Regions from separate parts of the Bacillus sp. Bwzl_19 genome, predicted to be linked through region 1. Evidence: riboswitches for the same ligand, from Rfam matches in the RefSeq annotation. Region 1 holds a riboswitch; the other holds the start of a gene.
What was found. Region 1 has a riboswitch for lysine ahead of ACW5MY_RS15545 (amino acid permease). Riboswitches for the same ligand answer to the same signal wherever they lie in the genome.
Positions count from the first base shown of each region.

Region 1 (5,678 bases):
ATTTTGCGGCTGAAAGTGAAAGAGAGCGTTCCACACCGTCCGCAGATGAATATCAGCGGCTCCGATGGAAACAGACAAAACTGCGCCGATCAATAAAACCGCAATACCGGCAAAAAGCAGCACAGCCGCTCTGAATGAACGCGCCGTCCACTGGATTTCGCTCCCTGACGCTCCTTGAGCCGTCATTGTCTGTTTCTTTTTTAATAGACCCAACACTCGTTCTTCCTTTCTCCAAGACAAGAATGTTAATGATAATGATTATCAATGACTTGTTTCAGTATAGCACTATTTTCTTCTCTTTTAATAGACCTAATTTCATATAAAAAAAGAAAGTTTTTCTTAAAAAAGAGCGTGCTTCTCTATGAAAGCAGTGATATAATCACACTGATAATGATTCTCTTTATCACTATTTTTTATGAAAGAAGGAATGCCAGATGTTCCATACATACAAGAAAATCGGCGCAGCGCTGATTGCCGTACTGCTCATTGCCGCTTTGGCCGCATGCGGAAATTCTTCAGACACGAAAGGTTCTTCTGAAAAAGAAGAAACCGTCACGTATAAAGCCGAAAACGGCAATATTAAAATTCCGAAGCACCCGAAACGGGTCGTCGTTATGGCTGACGGCTACTACGGCGACTTCAAACAGCTCGGCATCAATGTTGTCGGCGCGCCGCAAAACGTATTTAAAAACCCTTATTACAAAGGGAAAACAAAAGGTGTGACAAACATCGGCGACGGCACATCCGTTGAAAAAATCATTGACCTGAAGCCTGATTTAATCGTTGTCTGGACGACACAAGGGGCCGATATTGAAAAACTGGAGAAAATCGCGCCGACAATCGCTATTAAATATGACAAGCTCAGCAACATTGAGCAATTCAAAGAGTTTGCGAAAATGACAGGCACTGAAGATAAAGCAGACAAATGGCTTGCCGAATGGGATAAGAAAACAGCTGCCGCTAAAACAAAAGTTCAAAAAGCAGTCGGCTCAAAAACCATCTCCATCATGCAGACAAACGGTAAAGACATCTATGTATTCGGTAAAGACTTCGGTCGCGGGGGAAGCATCATTTATGACAAACTCGGGCTGAAAGCCACAAAACTAACGCAGGAAAAAGCCATTAATCAAGGCCCGGGCTATGCCAGCATTTCACTTGAAAAACTGCCTGACTTCGCAGGAGACTATATTTTTATGGGACCATGGCAGGCCGGCGGTGACGACAAAGGCGTCCTTGACAGTTCAATCTGGAAAAACCTCGATGCCGTCAAGCAAAACCATGTCTACCGCATTGATCCGATCGGCTTCTATTTCTCAGACCCGATCTCACTTGAAGGCCAGCTGGACTATATTACAAAAAGCTTAACGAAGTAACCCTGAAGCCGCTGACACAGCGGCTTTTATGATTCCTAAAACTTGACAAAAAAATTTATTTATGCTAAAATTTACAATTTTGGATTAGCGTGTATAATAAGATTCTCCCGGCCGGAGATTGATGTGAATGACGGAGGATTCTTAATATGAAAGAAAACAAGGCAAGTATGACTTCCCTGCTGTCCGCTTTCGGAAGAGCGTACCACAGTAAATACGGCAAGCCGGTTATGTTTGATGATTTTCTGGCACAAGATCTTATTTCTGAAAAAGAGCATTCAGACATTTGTGATCATTTGATTCAAGGTATATCATTCTTCAGCAAAGACATGGCTCAGGAACTTCAAGATAAACCGGATGATATCTTAAAATGGGTGATTCAAGTCCAGCTGTCTCCTACACCGTTAGCACGTGCCGCGTATTGTGAAAAAGTGCTTCTGAATGAAATGATGCTCGGGGTTAAACAATATGTCATCCTTGGGGCGGGGCTGGATACTTTCTGTTTCAGGCATCCTGAGGTAACAAATGGCTTAGATATCTTTGAAATCGATCATTACGCTTCACAGGAAGACAAAATAAACAGATTGAAACGCCTGGATTTCGATATTCCGAGTCATCTTCATTTTGTACCGATGGACTTTGCCGCTTCACTTTCTTTCAGCCGTCTGTACCAAGAAGGTTTTTCCCGCCAAAAAACCTTTTTCAGTCTGCTCGGCGTTTCATACTATCTTACGAAAAAGCATCTTGCCCGCCTGCTTACTCAATTATTTGACCAAGTCCCTCCAGGAAGCTCTATCGTCTTTGATTATGCAGATCAGTCGCTCTTTGAAGATAAAGGACTGTCAAACAGAGTGGAAAACATGGTGAAAATGGCTGCAGCCAGCGGAGAGCCGATGCTATCGTGTTTCAGCTATGAAGAAATTGAAAAGGTGTTAGAATCATCAGGTCTGCTTATTTATGAACACTTATCTCCAGCGGCCGTCAATGAGCGTTTTTTCAGCGGACGCACTGACTATTTAACCGCTTTCGAGACCATTCATTTTATACACGCCGTCAAAAAGTAATCCGCTGCCGCAAACAAAAAAGACATCTCACAGTCGTGAGATGTCTTTTTTTCAAACCGATTGTCTGTTGTTTGCAAATTTCTTTGAGACGAAAGGATATAACAGCAAACCGACGAAAAACAGCCCGATACCGAGAATAAAGGTCGTTAAATCGGCCGTTCCGGTGATAATGACGTAAAAAGAATAAATGCAGGCTAAGATGGCGATGAAACCGTCCCGCACTCTTGAACCCTTGATCTCGTCATATGTTTCACCCGTCCAAACAAGCTTCAGACTGTAAAATGCTGATACGAGATACGGAATCAGATAAGCGAGCGTCGCCGCTGTTGTTAAAAACGTAAACGCGTCACTGATCGTCCGGGAAATAACCGAAAAGATAAAGATTTGTGACATGACGTTCGTGACGATTAACGACACAACCGGACTGCCCTGTTTATTCGTTTTTGCAAAAGCAGCGGGAAAGTCCCCTGATTTCGCCGCTTGATACGGAACTTCAGAGCCGAGAAGAATCCAGCCGAGCATCGTTCCGAACAGACACAGGATCGCCAGAATCGCCATGATGATGCTTCCCGCATTGCCGACAATCGCGTACAAGACGTCAACAAACGGTTTCTCCGAGCCGACAAGCTTATCATGTGGAAGCACGCCCATCGTAATCAATGTCACGATAATATAAATGCTGAGCGCGATCAATAAGCCGGTAATGGTGGCGCGTTTCACATCGCGCTGCGAACGGGCGCGCCCGGATAAAATGACCGCAGATTCAATTCCGACGAACGCCCATAATGTTGAAATCGCCGCATTGTGGATCTGCCCGCCGATTCCCTCAACTGTGTGAGGCCCAGTTTGAACCGGAAAATAAAAATGATCGAAAAACGACGTTTGAAACACAAACAAACCTGCAATGATAAAAAAGATAAATCCTAATACTTTTGAAAACGTCGTGACGAAATTTAATTTACTCGCACCGTTAATGCTGGAGACGAGAATCGTGTGAGTGCCCCATAATAAAACCGTACATACGGCAAACGTCAGCAGCTGGCCGAGCGTAACCGCCTGACCGCCGATCGAAAACATTTCACGCTTATCCGTTAAAATCGGGAAAAATGATGTTAAATATCCGGCAAGGCTTGTGATGATCGCCACGTTGCTGATCCAGCTCGCCACCCAGTAGCCCCACACCATCGTGAATCCGGCTGCATTCCCTTTCTTCCGATCGCTGAACAGCGCTCTCGCATAGCTTTGCGGCCCCGCCGTCAGCTCAGGCTTACGGATGGATAAGTGGCCGAAAACAAGCGCGATCATTAAAACACCGGCTCCCGTTAAAAGCCATGCCGATGTAGCGCCGAACGGACTCGCGATTTTTGCGAGCGTGCTCGGAAGGGAAAAGATGCCCGATCCTACCATATTTCCTACGACAAATGCCGTCAGTAACCAAAAACCCCATTTTTTCGTCTGTTCCATTCCTGTACCTCCTGGTTGTTCATTCGTACGGACCAGACCCCGAGACCATATTTACACACAAAAAAAGCCTGAACAAAAGTCCATGCTTAAAGAAACACACACCCTTGATCTCCGGATAGCCCTCCGCGAAAAAGCACGCGGCAGTCCTGCACTTATTCAGATACAGTCCCAGCATAAAGAAGGATCGGCTTTCTTTACACTTCGGCGCTGATGCCTTTAACACATGTTTTGCGGCCCCTGTCAGCCTGGCATGTGCGACTCATCATCAAGCGCAACCTCTACCTCACCGAGAAAGAGTGAGGATTTTTATCATTCAATTCTACTCAGAGGTTATCAGAGATAAAAAGATCTGTCAAAGGGAAAAATTAGACGGAAAACGGATAGAGCATTCGCCCTACCCGTTTTATATGGTCAGCGGTTGTTTTTTTTCTTTTGAACAGCTTCTTGAAGCGGATCGTCTTTCAGAGCTGCACTGGCGTCGTCAAGCGCACCTTGAATGACGTTTTTGTTTTTATCGCTGTTTTTTCCTTTTTCTTTGTTAAAGAAAGCCATCTGTATCACCTCTTTATCAAATATAGGTACACCTATAATGTGTCTTTTTACGCGGCAGAATATGCGGAATCCGCGTCTCCTTCCTTTTGGTGTTACAGGTAAAGTTTGTTGATCAAACATGCATTCTCTTGATATATTTGTAATTCAGGGGATTTTGGCAAAAATAAAAAGGAGAAGCGAAAAATGACAGGAAAAACACACATCATGGGAGGCATCGCTTCTTGTTCCGCAATTGCTTATTACTACGGGTATGATCCGGTTCTGATGACCTCAGCCGGTGCCATCGGGGCGCTGATTCCCGATATATGCCATACGAAAAGCAAAATCGGCAGGACGCTGCCCGTTCTGTCCAAAATCGTAAGCACGGTGTTCGGACACAGAACATTTACACACAGCCTGCTGTTTATGCTTATTATGTTTTTCATCACGGCAACCTACATTCCGAATCCAAGCATTTCCGCCGGACTGATGATCGGAATGGCAAGCCATCTTGTGCTTGACGCATGGACCGTCAACGGGATTAAACTGCTGTTTCCGTCCGCGATCCGCTTCCGTCTTCCCCTTTATATGAGGACGGGGAGCTTTTCGGAGCAGCTTGTGCTGGCCGGCTTAACGATTGTATCCTGCTATTATTTATACGAACTGGTTCACGGCCGCATCTCTTAAACAAAAAGCGTCTTTTCGCTTTTAGGGTGAGGAGTCATACATATGAAGAAATCCTTTTTCAAAAATCATCGGTTTTTATGCTTGTCCATTCTGTTCATGTGGATAAAAACATATGTCGTTTATAAGCTCGGTTTTGATCTGCAGAACAATTCTGTTCTTGAGGAATGTCTGCTTCTCATTAATCCGCTGAGCTTCATTGTGCCGCTGTTCGGCATCGCCCTGCTCCTGACGGAAAAAAAACAGCGGATCTTTTTGCTTTCGGCGAATGTGATATTGACGGGGATTTTAATCGCAAACACGGTGTTTTACGGGTTTTATATTGATTTTATCACCATACCGGTTTTGTTTCAGGCGAGCAATATGGGCGATATGGGAAGCAGCGTCCAAGAGCTGTTTCACCCGCTTTATATCGCTTTATTCTTGGATATTGCGGTTCTGTTTTATCTTGCGAAAAGGGATACAGCCGGTAAGGGAAAAGCAGGCGCACGAACCGTTAAAGCGTATGCGTGGGCATCAGCCGGCCTCATGCTGTGCAACCTTGCGCTGTCTGAGGCCGAGCAGC
Region 1 is NZ_CM142729.1:2,917,776-2,923,453, forward strand. Features, by position in the region: gene ACW5MY_RS15530 (FecCD family ABC transporter permease) at 1-186, opposite strand, end outside; gene ACW5MY_RS15535 (iron-hydroxamate ABC transporter substrate-binding protein) at 435-1,373, shown strand; gene ACW5MY_RS15540 (class I SAM-dependent methyltransferase) at 1,520-2,434, shown strand; gene ACW5MY_RS15545 (amino acid permease) at 2,486-3,898, opposite strand; lysine riboswitch at 4,007-4,187, opposite strand; gene sspJ (small acid-soluble spore protein SspJ) at 4,310-4,450, opposite strand; gene ACW5MY_RS15555 (metal-dependent hydrolase) at 4,634-5,116, shown strand; partial or broken gene ACW5MY_RS15560 (LTA synthase family protein) at 5,159-5,678, shown strand, end outside.

Region 2 (5,678 bases), 470 kb from region 1:
TTGATTTTCTTAAAGCGTTCCATCAGCTCTTGAATTTTGTCATCCGTTTTCAAAAGCTTGTCGTTGTGGCGCACCACCGTTACGTTAGCCGTCATCCATTCTCCGAGCTCACGGTGAAGCACGTAAGCATTTTCATCGCCGTCCATCTTCATGATATCGGCCCATTTTTCTTCTTCTTTTTTCACATAGGAATCAAATAATGAAGAAGACATGTCTTCCGCTGATGTTTCAAGTCCTGAAACATATTTCACCGCATTCGGACCGGCAACCATTCCTCCGTAGATGGCGGAAAGCAGAGAGTTCGCCCCTAAACGGTTTCCTCCGTGCATTGAATAATCACATTCACCCGCTGCGAACAATCCGCGGATGCTTGTCATCTGATCATAATCAACCCACAGGCCGCCCATTGAGTAGTGAACAGCAGGGAAAATTTTCATCGGAAGCTTGCGCGGGTCATCCCCCATGAATTTTTCATAGATTTCAATAATGCCGCCAAGCTTAACATCAAGCTCTTTCGGATCTTTGTGCGAAAGATCAAGATACACCATGTTTTCTCCGTTGATGCCGAGTTTCTGATTCACGCATACGTCAAAGATTTCACGTGTCGCAATATCCCGCGGCACGAGGTTTCCGTAAGCAGGATATTTTTCCTCAAGGAAGTACCAAGGTTTTCCGTCTTTATACGTCCAGACTCTTCCGCCCTCACCGCGCGCCGATTCACTCATCAGACGCAGTTTATCGTCTCCGGGAATTGCTGTCGGGTGAATTTGGATAAATTCGCCGTTAGCGTAGTAAGCTCCCTGCTGATAAACGATTGATGCGGCAGATCCCGTGTTGATCATGCTGTTTGTTGATTTGCCGAATACGATTCCGGGTCCTCCCGTCGCCATAATAACGGCGTCAGAACGGAATGACTCGATTTGCATATTGGTCAAATTTTGAGCTACGATACCGCGGCACGTGCGCTCATCGTCAAGAACGGCGCCGAGGAATTCCCAGCCTTCGTATTTTGTGACGAGACCCGCCACTTCATATCTGCGCACCTGCTCGTCCAGAGCGTAAAGAAGCTGCTGACCCGTCGTCGCTCCCGCGTATGCTGTTCTGTGGTGCTGTGTACCCCCGAAACGGCGGAAGTCCAAGAGCCCTTCCGGCGTTCTGTTAAACATAACCCCCATGCGGTCCAATAAGTGGATAATGGACGGCGCTGCTTCACACATCGCTTTTACAGGAGGCTGGTTTGCCAAAAAGTCGCCTCCGTATACCGTGTCATCAAAATGCTCGAACGGAGAGTCTCCTTCCCCTTTTGTGTTGACAGCTCCGTTTATCCCGCCCTGCGCGCAGACCGAGTGAGAGCGTTTGACCGGAACGATGGAAAACAATTTAACGGCCGTGCCTGATTCCGCTGCTTTAATTGTCGCCATGAGGCCGGCAAGACCCCCGCCGACTACAATAATGCTTGATTGACTCATGATAGCCCCTCTCCCTCTAGTAATCTAGTTCTCTTACACAAACGCAAAAATTGCTTTTAGACCGACGTATGAAAGCGCTAAAAATATAATCAGCGTCACGTAAGTCGAAATTCTTTGAGAACGCGGCGTGACCGTGATCCCCCATGTGACCGCAAAAGACCATAAGCCGTTTGAAAAGTGAAAAATGACCGATAAAACGCCTACAATGTAAAAACCGAGCATGAACGGCGAGCTCAAAATATTCGCCATCATATCAAAGTTGACTTCAGCGCCCATCTGTGCGGCAATCCGCGTCTGCCACACATGCCAGCTGACGAAAATAAGGGTGAGAATACCAGTGACACGCTGAAGCACAAACATCCAGTTTCTGAAATAACTGTAGTGGCCAGCGTTGTTTTTCGCAGTAAATGCTATGTACACACCGTAAACCGCATGATAAATTAAAGGTAAGAAAATAATAAAAATTTCTAACGCATACCTGAACGGCAGACTGTCCATAAAGCCGGCCGCCTTGTTAAACGCATCTGCTCCCCTTGCGGCAAATTGGTTGACGACTAAATGCTGGATCAAAAAGATGCCGACCGGAATAACACCGAGCAAGGAATGCAATCTTCGAAAATAAAACTCTCTGTTCCCAGACATTACTTTACCCCCTGTTTGATTTAAGTGCGAAATGTGCTAAAATCTCTGCCCCCACTTCGTTTCAATTGTAAGCACTTTATTAAAATTTATTGACAATTTCATTTTACTCCTCCCTCAAATGAGCGTCAAGAAAACGTGTACATAAATTATAATTTTCCGAATTGATTATCTGACGGGAAAATTTTATTTTCCTGCGATATCTTTCTCACTTTTTTTCACGTGTTTTATAGGATCATCCTGTAATCCTCCCCCCTGTTTAAGCTATAATAAACGAAGGAGAGAGGGGAATACATAATATGAAGAATAATTATGAAGCAGCTTTAGAACCTTTAACTGAACTCGACGTCAGCGCATACGGCTACGAATTAATCCGGGAAATCGTGCTTCCGGATATCCTGGGCCCGGAACATTCATCCATGATGTATTGGGCGGGAAAACGCCTCGCCCGCAAATTTCCTCTTCAATCGTGGGAAGAAATCCCCGCCTTTTTTGAAAAAGCCGGCTGGGGAACTTTGACAAACACCGGATCAAAAAAGCAAGAGCTTGAATTTGAACTGGAAGGACCGCTCGTATCCAGCAGGCTTAAACATCAGAAAGAGCCGTGTTTTCAGCTTGAAGCCGGTTTTATAGCCGAACAGATTCAATTGATGAACGATCAGATTGCAGAATCTTATGAACAGGTAAAAAAGAGAGCGGATAAAGTCGTCCTGACTGTAAAATGGGATATGAAGGACCCTGTATAATTGAAAAAAGGCGGTGACTCCAAGTCCCGCCTTTTTGCCTGCCCGTTTATACGGCAGACGGCTGTTTAGAAAGCTCAAACGCATCGTGAAGCGCTTCGACCGCTTTCACCATATCATTTTCGCTGACAACCGTTGATACTTTTATTTCAGATGTGCTGACCATTTTTACTTGTACATTTTTTTCCGCCAGTACGGCAAACATGTCTGCAGCGACGCCGGGATTTGAGACCATGCCTGACCCGACAATGGATACTTTCGCCAGCTTTCTTTCAGTTTCAATTTTTTCATAGTCAAGCGCGTTTTTATATTCTTCAAGCACAGCGACCGTTTGAGCGGCATCTTCCGTTTTCACTGAGAAAGAAATGTCCGCTTCCCCATCGTCCGCCTGTGTCTGAATAATGATGTCAACGTTGATGTTTCGTTTTGCCAAGGCGGTGAAGATCGTTGAAAGGGTTGTCAGTCCGCTTGTCAGGCCTGTAACGGACACCCTCGTGATCTGGTCTTCAAATGCAATTCCTCTGACGATTAAATTCTGCTCCATTGATGATTCCTCCTCAATTAACGTTCCCGCTTCATGTTCCGTACTTGACCGCACTTCCAAAGGCACTTGATAGTTTTTCGCGAACTCAACCGCCCGCGGGTGAAGGACACCCGCTCCGAGATTTGCAAGCTCAAGCATTTCATCATAAGAAATCCCCGCCAGTTTTCTCGCTGACCGGACGTACCGCGGATCTGTCGTAAACACGCCCGGAACGTCTGTGTAAATGTCACATTTATCCGCTCCTAATGCTGCGGCAAGAGCGACCGCCGTTGTATCGGAACCGCCCCGTCCGAGCGTCGTAATGCCGCCGTCTTCCGTTACGCCCTGAAAACCGGCGACGACTGTAATCCTGCCTTCAGCAAGCTGGGCCTGAATTGCCGTGATATCAATATCCGTAATTCTCGCATTGCCGTGGACGGCTTCTGTGCGGACACCCGCCTGCCATCCCGTATAAGAGACGGCGTCATATCCTTTTTCCTGAAGCGCCATGGCTAAAAGCGAAATCGTGACCTGCTCTCCCGTAGACAGAAGCATATCCATTTCACGTTTACTTGGCTCAGATGTGATTTCCGCCGCCAGGTTAACGAGCGCGTCGGTTGATTTTCCCATTGCCGAAACGACGACTACGACGTCATGGCCTTTTTGCTTTTCAGCAATGGCTCGATTTGCGGCATGTTGAATTTTTTCGGCAGAGCCGACGGAAGTGCCTCCGAATTTTTGTACGATAAGACCCATACTAGACCACCCTTTACATTTTGGTTCGTGCGGGTGAGGAGAAAAGAGCGTTTTGTTCACAATAAAAAAAGCAATGAGAGGAATAGCTCTCATTGCTTTTTCATATCATTACGACTGATTATGAACAACGAGATAGCCCTCCAAGAAAATGAATTCTTGACAGCCTTACATTTATTTAATGCAAGGCCAGCAAAACACACCGATGGGATGTGATTCACTTCGGCGACGCTCCCCTTTCAGCTTTTCTCGCAGAATCCATCATTCTCAAAAAGCTTACTATTGAAGTTCGCACCTCTATCTTCACCTTATAACACGATCTTATGAAATTAGTTCACATTCTAGCAGGTTTTTCAGAAAAGCACAATACTATTTTTTCAATTTTTCAAACAGCATCTGAGCCGCCGCAGCCGGCACACCGGCTTTTTTAATATCGTCAAGGCTTGCTTCCTTCATCTTTTTGACGGATCCGAAATGCTTTAAGAGCATTTTTTTGCGTTTTTCGCCGATGCCCGGGATATCATCCAAAACGGATTGAAAGGCGCTTTTTCCCCGGATCTGCCTGTGAAAACTGATCGCAAAGCGGTGAACTTCGTCCTGAATGCGCTGAAGCAGGTAAAATTCCTGGCTGTTCCGCTCCAGAAACATCGGTTCAAGCGGATCGCCGATCAAAAGGTTGGATGTTCGGTGTTTATCATCCTTCGCCAATCCCGCTACAGGGACATCAAGGCCGAGCTCATTTTCGAGCACGTCGCGCGCCGCATTAATCTGTCCTTTTCCGCCGTCAATGATGATTAAATCCGGCAGCGGGAGATTTTCGCGGAGCACCCTCGAATATCTTCTTCTGACGACTTCCCTCATAGAGCCGTAATCATCAGGCCCTGTTACGGTTTTAATTTTATATTTGCGGTATTCCTTTTTATTGGGCTTACCGTCAATAAAGACAATCATGGCCGACACAGGGTTTGTGCCTTGAATATTGGAGTTGTCAAACGCTTCAATCCGATGCGGCGTGTAAATGTTCAGCGCCTCACCGAGCCGTTCGGCAGCACCGATTGACCGTTCCTCATCCCGTTCGATTAATGAGAATTTTTCCCGCAGAGCGATTTTCGCATTTTTGTGCGCAAGCAAAAGCAGCTCTTTTTTCGGGCCCTTTTTCGGCTGATGCACGGCGGTTTCCAAAAGCTCGCTGATCATGTCCCTGTCCACGCTGTCAGGCACCAGAATTTCTTTAGGCAGAAAGTGATTGTTTTTAGAATAGAACTGGCCGATGTAGGTCAGAAATTCTTCATCCGCTTCCTGATACATCGGAAACATGCTGACATCGCGTTCAATCAGCTTTCCCTGGCGTATGAAAAAGACCTGGACGCACATCCAGCCTTTATCGTAGGCATAAGCAAACACATCGCGATCCAAAAGGTCATTCATGGTCATTTTCTGCTTCTCCATCGTCGATTCGATGTGAGCAAGCTGATCGCGGAATTCTTTAGCCCGTTCAAATTCAAGCTTTTCCGCCGCCTCTGTCATTTTCTCTTCAAGCTCTTTTTTGAC
Region 2 is NZ_CM142729.1:2,442,959-2,448,636, forward strand. Features, by position in the region: gene sdhA (succinate dehydrogenase flavoprotein subunit) at 1-1,469, opposite strand, end outside; gene sdhC (succinate dehydrogenase cytochrome B558) at 1,503-2,111, opposite strand; gene ACW5MY_RS13005 (YslB family protein) at 2,408-2,854, shown strand; gene ACW5MY_RS13010 (aspartate kinase) at 2,901-4,130, opposite strand; lysine riboswitch at 4,256-4,435, opposite strand; gene uvrC (excinuclease ABC subunit UvrC) at 4,497-5,678, opposite strand, start outside.
Region 2: linked by a shared signal. The riboswitch ahead of ACW5MY_RS13010 (aspartate kinase) and the one ahead of ACW5MY_RS15545 (amino acid permease) in region 1 are both predicted to bind lysine.